DNA from 2 places in the Micromonospora sp. NBRC 110037 genome. Region 1 is predicted to be linked to the other one. Evidence: predicted binding sites of a transcription regulator. Region 1 holds the regulator's gene; the other holds the start of a gene.
The links. The regulator HspR, encoded in region 1, represses chaperone genes until heat shock. The targets are predictions, from matches to a motif close to TTGAGTNNNNNNNACTCAA.
Positions count from the first base shown of each region.

Region 1 (4,855 bases):
CATCGAGACCAAGGGCGGCATCTTCACCAAGCTCATCGAGCGCAACACCACCATCCCGACCAAGCGCTCCGAGGTCTTCACCACGGCCGACGACAACCAGCCGTCGGTGCTGATCCAGGTGTTCCAGGGCGAGCGGGAGATCGCGGCCTACAACAAGAAGCTCGGCACCTTCGAGCTGACCGGCCTCCCGCCGGCCCCGCGCGGCGTGCCGCAGATCGAGGTCACGTTCGACATCGACGCCAACGGCATCGTGAACGTGCACGCCAAGGACCTGGGCACCGGCAAGGAGCAGAAGATGACGATCACCGGCGGCTCCTCGCTGCCGAAGGACGACATCGAGCGGATGCGCCGGGACGCCGAGGAGCACGCCGACGAGGACAAGCGCCGCCGCGAGGAGGCCGAGACCCGCAACGTGGCCGAGGCGCTCCAGTGGCAGACCGAGAAGTTCCTCGCCGAGAGCGGCGACAAGCTGCCCAGCGAGAACCGTGACCAGCTCAACGAGGCGCTCGGCGAGCTGCGCAGCGCGCTCGGCGGCCAGGACATCGAGAAGATCAAGTCCGCGCACGAGAAGCTGGCGCAGGTCTCCCAGCAGGCCGGCTCGCTGCTCTACGCCCAGCAGCAGGAGGGCGAGCAGGCGGCGCCGGGTGGCGCGGCCGGGCCGGGCGCCGGCGCGGGCGCGGGCGCGACCGGTGGCCCGAAGGCCGGCGGCGACGACGACGTGGTCGACGCGGAGATCGTGGACGAGGACAAGAAGTGACATCCGGTCCCGGACACGATTCGCACGGCAGAGGGATGAGGTAACCGCATGACGGACAAGCCACGCGCGGCCGACCCGGGTGCCACCGGGTCGGCGGGCGCCGGCAAGGACGCCGGCGACGAACCCCGGGTCGTCATCCGCGACAAGCGCAAGCTCGGCAAGGTGACCGAGCAGCCGGCGAACGACGCCTCGGCGGCGGACGCCGCTGCCGACGCGCCCGCCGAAGGGCTGGTCGAGGAGGCCGAGGTCGTGGTCGACGAGATCGGCGGCGAGGCCGAGGTCACCGGGCCGACAGTGGTCGACTCCCCGGCCGAGCCGAGCGGGGAGACGGAGGCGACCGCGCCGCTCGGCGCCGAGCTGGAGTCGCTCCGCACCGACCTGGAGGAGCGCACCCGCGACCTCCAGCGGGTCACGGCGGAGTACGCCAACTACCGCAAGCGGGTCGACCGGGACCGCAACCTGGTCCAGGAGCAGGCCACCGGCACTGTGCTCAGCGCGCTGCTGCCGATCCTGGACGACCTGGACCGGGCCCGTGAGCACGGCGATCTGGTGGGCCCGTTCGGCAGCGTGGCCGAGCAGCTCACCGCCGCGCTGGGCAAGTTCGGCCTGACCGCGTTCGGCGAGAAGGGCGACCCGTTCGACCCGACCCGGCACGAGGCGGTGGCGCACCAGACCTCCGCCGACGTGACCGAGTCGACCTGCGTACAGGTCATGCGCCGCGGTTACCAGCTCGGCGAGCGGCTGCTGCGGCCCGCCATGGTCGCGGTCGCGGACCCGGAGTAGTGCCGACCCGTGACGTCCCGCCCGCCCCCACCGGGCGGGCGGGACGGCCGGGCTTCGACCCGTGGAAGGGGGTGGACCGGTGAGTTCCAAGGACTGGATCGAGAAGGACTACTACGCCGCGTTGGGCGTGGAGAAGTCCGCCTCCTCGGACGAGATCAAGAAGGCGTACCGCAAGCTGGCCCGGGAGTCGCACCCGGACCACAACCCCGGCGACACCGGGGCCGAGGAGCGGTTCAAGACCGTCTCCGAGGCGTACGCGGTGCTGGGCGACGAGAAGAAGCGACGCGAGTACGACGAGATGCGCTCGCTGTTCGGCTCGGGCGCCTTCCGCCGCAGCGCCCGCGGCGCGGGCCAGCCGGGCGGCGTGCCGTTCGACGTCTCCGACCTGTTCGGCGGCGGCGCGGGCGGCGGGGACACCCGGTTCGGCGGCGGCGGTTTCACCGACCTGTTCAGCTCGATCTTCTCCGGCGGCGGGGGTGGCGCGGCGCGTCCGCGCGGTCCGGCGCGGGGCCGGGACGTCGAGACCGAGGTGGCGCTCGATTTCGAGGATGCGGTACGCGGCGTCACGCTGCCGCTGACGCTGCGCGCGCCCGGCGTCTGCGACACCTGCCACGGCAACGGCGCGAAGCCGGGTACCCAGCCGGTGGCCTGCCCGGTCTGCCACGGCGCCGGCGTGACCACCCGCAACCAGGGGTCGTTCAGCTTCTCCGAGCCGTGTCGCAACTGCCAGGGCGTCGGCACGATCGTCGAGGAGAAGTGCCCAGAGTGCCACGGCACCGGCGGTGTCACCAAGACCCGCACGCTGAACGTGCGCTTCCCGGCCGGGGTGGCCGACGGGCAGCGGATCCGCCTGGCCGGCCGGGGTGAGCCCGGTGAGCGGGGCGGCTCGGCGGGCGACCTGTTCGTGCAGGTGAAGGTCCGCCCGGACGAGCTGTTCGGGCGTACCGGGGACGATCTGACCCTGAACGTCCCGATCACGTACGCCGAGGCGGTCCTCGGCACCGACCTGCGCGTGCCGACCCTGGACGGGACGGTGACGCTGCGGGTGCCACCGGGTACGCCCAGCGGGCGGGTGCTGCGTGCCCGCGGCAAGGGCGTCGTACGCAAGGACGGCCGCGCCGGTGACCTGCTGGTCACGCTCGACGTGGTGGTCCCGGCGAAGGTCTCGGACGAGGCGCGGGCGGCGCTGGAGACCTTCGCGGAGCAGACTCCGCCCGCCGCGCGGGAACATCTCGACGCGCGGGTACGTCGATTCAGTTGACGGCGGCAGCGGAGGTGAGCGGGCATGTCGGAGGAGTACGTCGGCTCGGGTGACCCGGCCTACGAGGCCAAGGTGTTGATGATCTCGGTGGCTGCGCGGATGGCGGGGATGCACCCCCAGACGCTGCGCCAGTACGACCGGCTGGGCCTGGTGCAGGCGGGCCGGGCGTCCGGCGGTGGTCGCCGGTACAGCGTCCGGGACGTGGTGCTGCTGCGCGAGGTGCAGCGGCTCAGCCAGGACGACGGGATCAACCTGGCCGGGGTCAAGCGGATCATCGGGTTGGAGCGGCTGCTCGAAGAGGCACAGCAGCGGGTGGCCCGGCTGGAGGCGGAGCTGGACGCCGCGTACCGGCGGATCGCCGAGCTGGAGTCGCTCGGTGGCTTTGCCCGCGGCGACCTCGTGCCGACCAACCGCACGTCCACCGCGCTCGTCGTCTGGCGACCACGCCGCGCTCCCGACCGCTGACCTTTCACCGGAAGGCCGGCGCGCCCCGCTCCCCCGGGGCCGCGCCGGCCTTCGTACGTCCGGCCCTCGTGCGTCCCTGGTTCGGGGCGCTCGTCGGGGAAAGCGGGATGCGGCAGGGCGCTGTCGACTAGGCTCGCCGGTAGGGCCGAAACCCCTAAATCGGACGCCGAGTTGGCAGGGGGAGCCATGGCGGAACCGGCTAAGAAGGTGGCGGAACGCGCCGAGGAACGGCTGGAGAAGGTGGCCGAGAACGTCCGCGAGCGGTTCGACCGGGTCACCGAGGGACGCTTCAGCGACAAGGTCAAGGAAGGGCGCTTCGCCGACCAGACGGACCACGGCGTGGACCGGGCCCGGGACGACGAGAGGCGCAAGAAGCAGGGCGGGTCGACCTGACGATCCGCCGACGTGCGGGCCGGGATCCACGGGGGATCCCGGCCCGTTCGCCGTTCAACCCGGCGACGTGTCAGAGGCGGCGGTTCTCGCGGACCAGGCCGCCCTCGCACCAGTCCCGGTAGACGAACAGGTCGGGCCGGGCGAGCAGCACGCGGCTGTTGTGCGCCCAGTTGCGCATCAGGTCGTCACCGGCGCGTTCGGCCTGCTCGACAAGCTTGCGGAACCGGCGTTTGGGATGGGCGCGGAAGTTCGTCCGGATGCCGTCGGCGGCGTAGATGTAGAGGCAGTGCAGCGCGAACCGCCGGGCCGGGCAGCGCTCGTCCATCGCCAGGTCGAACAGCGTCTGCACCAGATGGTCACCGGCGACCAGCAGGTCCCAGTCGGGCGGCATCGAGGTCAGCGGCACCGAATCCGGTTGATAGGCCCACGCCCGGAGTTCGGCGGGCGAGGGATCGACCGGATTGGCGAAGCCGTGGAACGTATCTTCCTGCACGCTCACCGGCCGACCTTCCGCTTGCGCTGGCGGGGGCACCGGCCACCCGCGGACCCTGGCTGCTGGGCCGAAACGTTAACGCGGCTGAGCGGAGCAGTGGTAGACCTTCCGGGGATCAATTTGACAACGCCGGGCCGGATCTGCCTGTGGCAGGTCCGGCCCGGCGCGGGTCAGTCCCCGGTCGGCGCGGGCAACGCCGCTGCCGCACGGGCGGCGGCGGCGCGGGAGCGCAGCCACTGCTTGAACCACTGGGTGTCGGGCAGCCGGGCGAGCAGCGGCCCGGTCACCACCGTGATCAACACGTACGCGGTGGCGAGCGCCGCCAGCTTCGGGTTCACCGGGTAGGCGGCCGCGACGGCCAGTCCGGCGATGACGATGGAGAACTCGCCGCGCGGGGTCAGCGCCAGGCCGGCCCGCCAGCGACCGGGCTCGGCGATCCCCGCCCGGCGGGCGGCCAGGTAGCCGGTGGCCACCTTCGTCGCCATGGTGACCACTGCCAGCACCAGCGCCGGCAGCAGCACCGGCGGCATGTCCAGCGGGTTGGTGACCAGCCCGAAGAACACGAAGAAGACAGCGGCGAAGAGATCCCGCAGCGGGGAGAGCAGTTCGGTGGCGTGGTGCGCCACCGGCCCGGACAACGCGATGCCGACCAGGAACGCGCCGACAGCGGCGGAGACCTGGAGTTTGGCGGCGATACCGGCGA
Region 1 is NZ_BBVA01000008.1:39,017-43,871, reverse strand. Features, by position in the region: gene dnaK (molecular chaperone DnaK) at 1-757, shown strand, start outside; gene grpE (nucleotide exchange factor GrpE) at 806-1,540, shown strand; gene dnaJ (molecular chaperone DnaJ) at 1,620-2,801, shown strand; gene A4R25_RS22345 (heat shock protein transcriptional repressor HspR) at 2,826-3,266, shown strand; gene A4R25_RS22340 (hypothetical protein) at 3,453-3,659, shown strand; gene A4R25_RS22335 (hypothetical protein) at 3,730-4,158, opposite strand; gene A4R25_RS22330 (cation:proton antiporter) at 4,323-4,855, opposite strand, start outside.

Region 2 (4,855 bases), on a different contig from region 1:
CTTCCCCGCCGCGCCCGGACGGCGCGGAGACGATGCGGAAAGGGCATCGTCGGCCATCGACGCGCGACCCGAGCGTCGCAGTGATCTCACACCCCGAATTCATCGGTCCGCCGGGATCACCAGTCAACTACCGGATCGAGAAGGAGAGCAATTCGATGCGCAGGTCCACACGGGCGCGCCGGTCATCCGGTAACGCGCGGAGCAAGCGGGTGCTGGCAGTGGTCGGCACGCTCGCGGTCTTCGGCGGCATCGTGGCCGTCACCCAGATCTCGTCCGCCCAGGACCGGCGGACGACCACGCGCGCCGCCTCGGCGTCCTGTGTGCCCGCCAGCCCGGGGGCGACCGCCCCGGACGGCCAGGGCAGCAGCACCCGTACCTGGCAGAACGGCCGCTGGGTCCGTAACCACTGGGGCGACGGCCAGATGTCGCCGGCCGAGTGCCAGCAGACGACCGCGGGTGGCGCCGGCGCCGGCACTCCGACCGTGACCTGCCCGGACGTCCGGGGCCGGCTGCCGCAGGTGCCCGGCCGGGCCCGTGCCGAGGTGGATCGCGAGCTGGCGGCGCTGACGTCCCAGATCGCTGACGCGAACCGGCGGCTCGCGGCGGAGGGCCGCAACGGCGGCGAGTTCATCAACAACGCGATCCTGGGTCCGCTCGCGGACAAGCGGACCGCGGCGCTGAACCGGATCGCCACCGCCATCGGCCGGTTCGGCCAGCGCCCGCAGGGGCTGGACCAGTTCGCCCGGTGCGCGTTGACCGACGTCCCCGGCAACGGTGGGGGTCAGAACGGCGGGGGTCAGAACGGCGGCAACAACAACGGCGGTCAGAACGGGGGCCAGAACGGCGGGAACAACGGCGGCGGGAACAACAACGGCGGCGGCCAGAACAACGGTGGCGGCAACGGGCTGAACGTGCTCGCCAAGGACTGCTCCGGCAGCCAGCTGCAGGGGCACGACGGCTTCCAGAACGGCAACCGGTGCGTCAGCACCGCGTTCGGTGAGGTGGGCGCCGCGGCGAACAACCCGTCGCTGCTGATCACGCAGTTCCCGAACCAGGTGCGGCGCAACCAGCCGTTCACGCTCCGGGTGACCACCAAGAACCTGGTGCGGGACCGCTTCCTCGCGGCCGGGCAGGGCGGCTACTACCTGGAGAGCTCGCTGCTCAACGGTCAGGGCCTGGTGCGCGGCCACTTCCACACCGCCTGCCGGATGCTCGGCAGCACCCGGCAGCCCCCGAACCCGCAGGACGTGCCGGCGTTCTTCGTCGCCACCGAGGACGGCCGCGGCGGCAACCAGCCGGACGACGTGCTGATCCAGATCCCGGGCCTGGCGCAGTCGGGCGTGGCGCAGTGCGCGGTCTGGGCCGGTGACGGCTCGCACCGCATCCCGATGATGGAGCGGGCGAACCAGACTCCCGCCATCGACGTGGTGCGCATCCGGGTCAACTGAGGACACGCGACGGCCGCGGCCGCCCGGGAACCGTCCGGGTGGCCGCGGCCGTGTCGTGTCCGCGTGGTGGGTACGCGAGGCGGGTCCGGCAGGGGAGCGTGGGAATCGTTCCGGGAAGAAGTTTCGTGCCGTCGGACTCCAGCCCGATGAAAGTCACCGACAACACAAAAGGCCGGCCGGGCGCTGCGATTTCTCAGCGTGACCCTGGGATACCCGACGGTGAGTGTTTAGCGCTCAGCGGTTCTTGTACGCCTCGACGACCGACACCGGGATGCGCCCGCGCTCGGAAATCTCGTACCCGTTCTTGGCTGCCCATTCGCGGATGGCGCGGTTCTGCTCGCGGTCCATTCCCGAGGTGCTCGGCCGGCCCGCGCGCCGGGTGGCGCGGGCGACCTCGGTGGCGCCGCGGCCGATCCGCCTGCCAGCGCTGATGTACGGGTCCAGCGCCTTGCGCAGAACGCCCGCGTTCTCGTCGGACACGTCGATCGTGTACGCCACGCCGTCCAGGCTGAACTCGACGGTCCGATCGGCCTTTCCGCCGTCGAGGTCGTCGGTCAGAACGGTGATTACTTTCCTTGCCATCGCCATTACTCCCTGTGTCGGGCGGGGTGTGCTAAGAGTCTGACTTACCTCACGGTAATTTCGCAACAATACCCGCCTCTTTGCATTCGGCGGGTCGTGCCAGGTAAGCGTCGCGGCCAATAGAGGACCGGTGCGCGAACAGGCGTCGGGAAGGCCGGAAGTGGCGTGGGTCACAACCCGGAACAAGGGACACCTTTTGTTACTTGAGCCAGACACGCTCAACCAACGTGATGGCAGGTGTCCGATGGCAACTCTTCCGGTACTTCCCCTGACCGACACCGTCCTGCTGCCCGGGATGGTCATCCCGGTCACCCTCGACCCGACCACCCAGGCCGCCGTCGACGCGGCCCGCGCCACCGGCGACAAGGAACTCCTGGCCGTGCCCCGCCTCGACGGCGAGTACGGCTCCGTCGGCGTGGTCGGCACGATCGAGAAGGTGGGCCGGCTGCCCAGCGGCGAGCCGGCCGCCGTGATCCGCGGTCTCGTCCGGGCCCGTATCGGCTCCGGCGTGCCCGGTCCCGGCGCCGCGCTCTGGGTCGAGGCCGCGACCCTCGACGAGCCCGCCCCGGCGGGCCGCGCCCGGGAACTCGCCCGCGAGTACCGCGCGCTCATGACCTCGGTGCTCCAGCAGCGCGGCGCCTGGCAGGTGATCGACGCGATGGAGCGGATGACGGACCTGTCCGAGCTGGCCGACTCGGCCGGCTACGCGCCCTGGCTCAGCCTGGCGCAGAAGACCGAGCTGCTCGCCGCGCCGGACGTCACCGCCCGGCTGGAGCTGCTGGTCGGCTGGGTGAAGGAGCACCTGGCCGAGCAGGAGGTCACCGAGCAGATCAACAGCGACGTGCGCGAAGGGCTGGAGAAGTCCCAGCGCGAGTTCCTGCTCCGCCAGCAGCTCGCCGCGATCCGCAAGGAACTCGGCGAGGACGAGCCGGACGGCTCCGCCGACTACCGCTCCCGGGTGGAGTCCGCCGACCTGCCGGAGAAGGTACGCGAGGCGGCGCTGCGCGAGGTCGGCAAGCTGGAACGGGCCAGTGACGCCTCACCCGAGGCGGGCTGGATCCGTACCTGGCTGGACACCGTGCTGGAGATGCCGTGGAGCACGCGTACCGCTGACAACACGGACCTGGCCGCGGCGCGGGCCGTGCTCGACGCCGACCACGCCGGCCTGGCCGACGTGAAGGACCGCATCCTGGAGTACCTCGCGGTGCGCAACCGGCGCGCGGAGCGCAACCTCGGCGTGGTCGGCGGACGCGGCTCCGGCGCGGTGCTCGCCCTGGCCGGCCCGCCCGGTGTCGGCAAGACCAGCCTCGGCGAGTCGGTCGCCCGGGCGCTGGGCCGCAACTTCGTCCGCGTCTCCCTCGGCGGCGTCCGGGACGAGGCGGAGATCCGCGGCCACCGGCGCACCTACGTCGGCGCGCTGCCCGGCCGGATCGTGCGGGCGCTGCGCGAGGCCGGCTCGATGAACCCGGTCGTGCTGCTCGACGAGGTCGACAAGCTGGCCGCCGGCTACTCCGGCGACCCGGCGGCGGCTCTGCTGGAGGTGCTCGACCCGGCGCAGAACCACACGTTCCGCGACCACTACCTGGAGGTCGACCTCGACCTGTCCGACGTGCTGTTCCTCGCCACCGCCAACGTGGTGGAGGCGATCCCCGGCCCGCTGCTGGACCGGATGGAGCTGGTCGCGCTGGACGGCTACACCGAGGACGAGAAGGTGGCCATCGCCCGCGACCACCTGCTGCCCCGGCAGCGGGAAAGGGCCGGGCTGACCGGCGAGGAGGTGAGCGTCGCCGACGACGCGCTGGCGCTGATCGCGGGCGAGTACACCCGGGAGGCCGGTGTCCGGCAGCTCGAACGGGCCCTGGCGAAGATCCTGCGCAAGGTGGCCGTCGCGCTCGCCACGGACGCCGCGCCGGTACACGTGGACGCCGGGAACCTGGCCCGCTACCTGGGCCGGCCGAAGTTCACCCCGGAGTCGGCCGAGCGGACCGCCGTGCCCGGCGTGGCGACCGGCCTGGCCGTCACCGGCGCCGGTGGCGACGTGCTGTTCATCGAGGCCACCACCATGGAGGGCGAGCCCGGGCTGACGCTCACCGGGCAGCTCGGCGACGTGATGAAGGAGTCCGCGCACATCGCGTGGTCGTACCTGCGGTCGAACGGGCGGCGCTACGGGCTGGACCCGAACGCGCTGGCCGGGCGGCGGATCCACCTGCACGTCCCGGCGGGCGCGGTACCGAAGGACGGCCCGAGCGCCGGCATCACCATGGTGACCGCGCTGGCCTCACTGGTGACCGGGCGTCCGGTGCGGCCCGAGTTCGGGATGACCGGCGAGGTGACGCTCTCCGGCCGGGTGCTGCCGATCGGCGGGGTGAAGCAGAAGCTGCTCGCCGCGCACCGGGCCGGTCTCACCGAGGTGATCATCCCGAAGCGCAACGAGCCGGACCTGGACGACCTGCCGGCGCAGGTGCGGGAGGCGCTGACCGTGCACACCCTGTCCGACGTGGCGGACGTGCTCGCGCTGGCGCTGCGCCCAGCCGAACTCGACACGCAGGCGCTGGACGGCCCGGCGCTCGCCGCGGCCTGACGGCCGTCGCCCCGGCCACCGTACGCACGGTGGCCGGGGCGACGCCGTGTCCGTCCGCGCTCAGCGCCGGTCGCGCCGCTCGTAACCCCGGTCGCGGCGCTCACCGGAACCGTCGCCGTCCCGGTCCCGGCGTACGGTCGCCTTACGGCCCTTGATCGTGGTGCCCCGCAACCCTGAGATGATCTCGTCGGCCACCGCCTGCGGCACCTCGACCAGCGAGAACCGGTCGGCGATCTCGATCGAG
Region 2 is NZ_BBVA01000002.1:1,368,581-1,373,435, forward strand. Features, by position in the region: gene A4R25_RS05180 (hypothetical protein) at 156-1,448, shown strand; gene A4R25_RS05185 (Lsr2 family protein) at 1,683-2,030, opposite strand; gene lon (endopeptidase La) at 2,275-4,611, shown strand; gene A4R25_RS05195 (DEAD/DEAH box helicase) at 4,672-4,855, opposite strand, start outside.
Region 2: the regulator HspR is predicted to act here: its motif matches at 2,234-2,252, upstream of lon (endopeptidase La).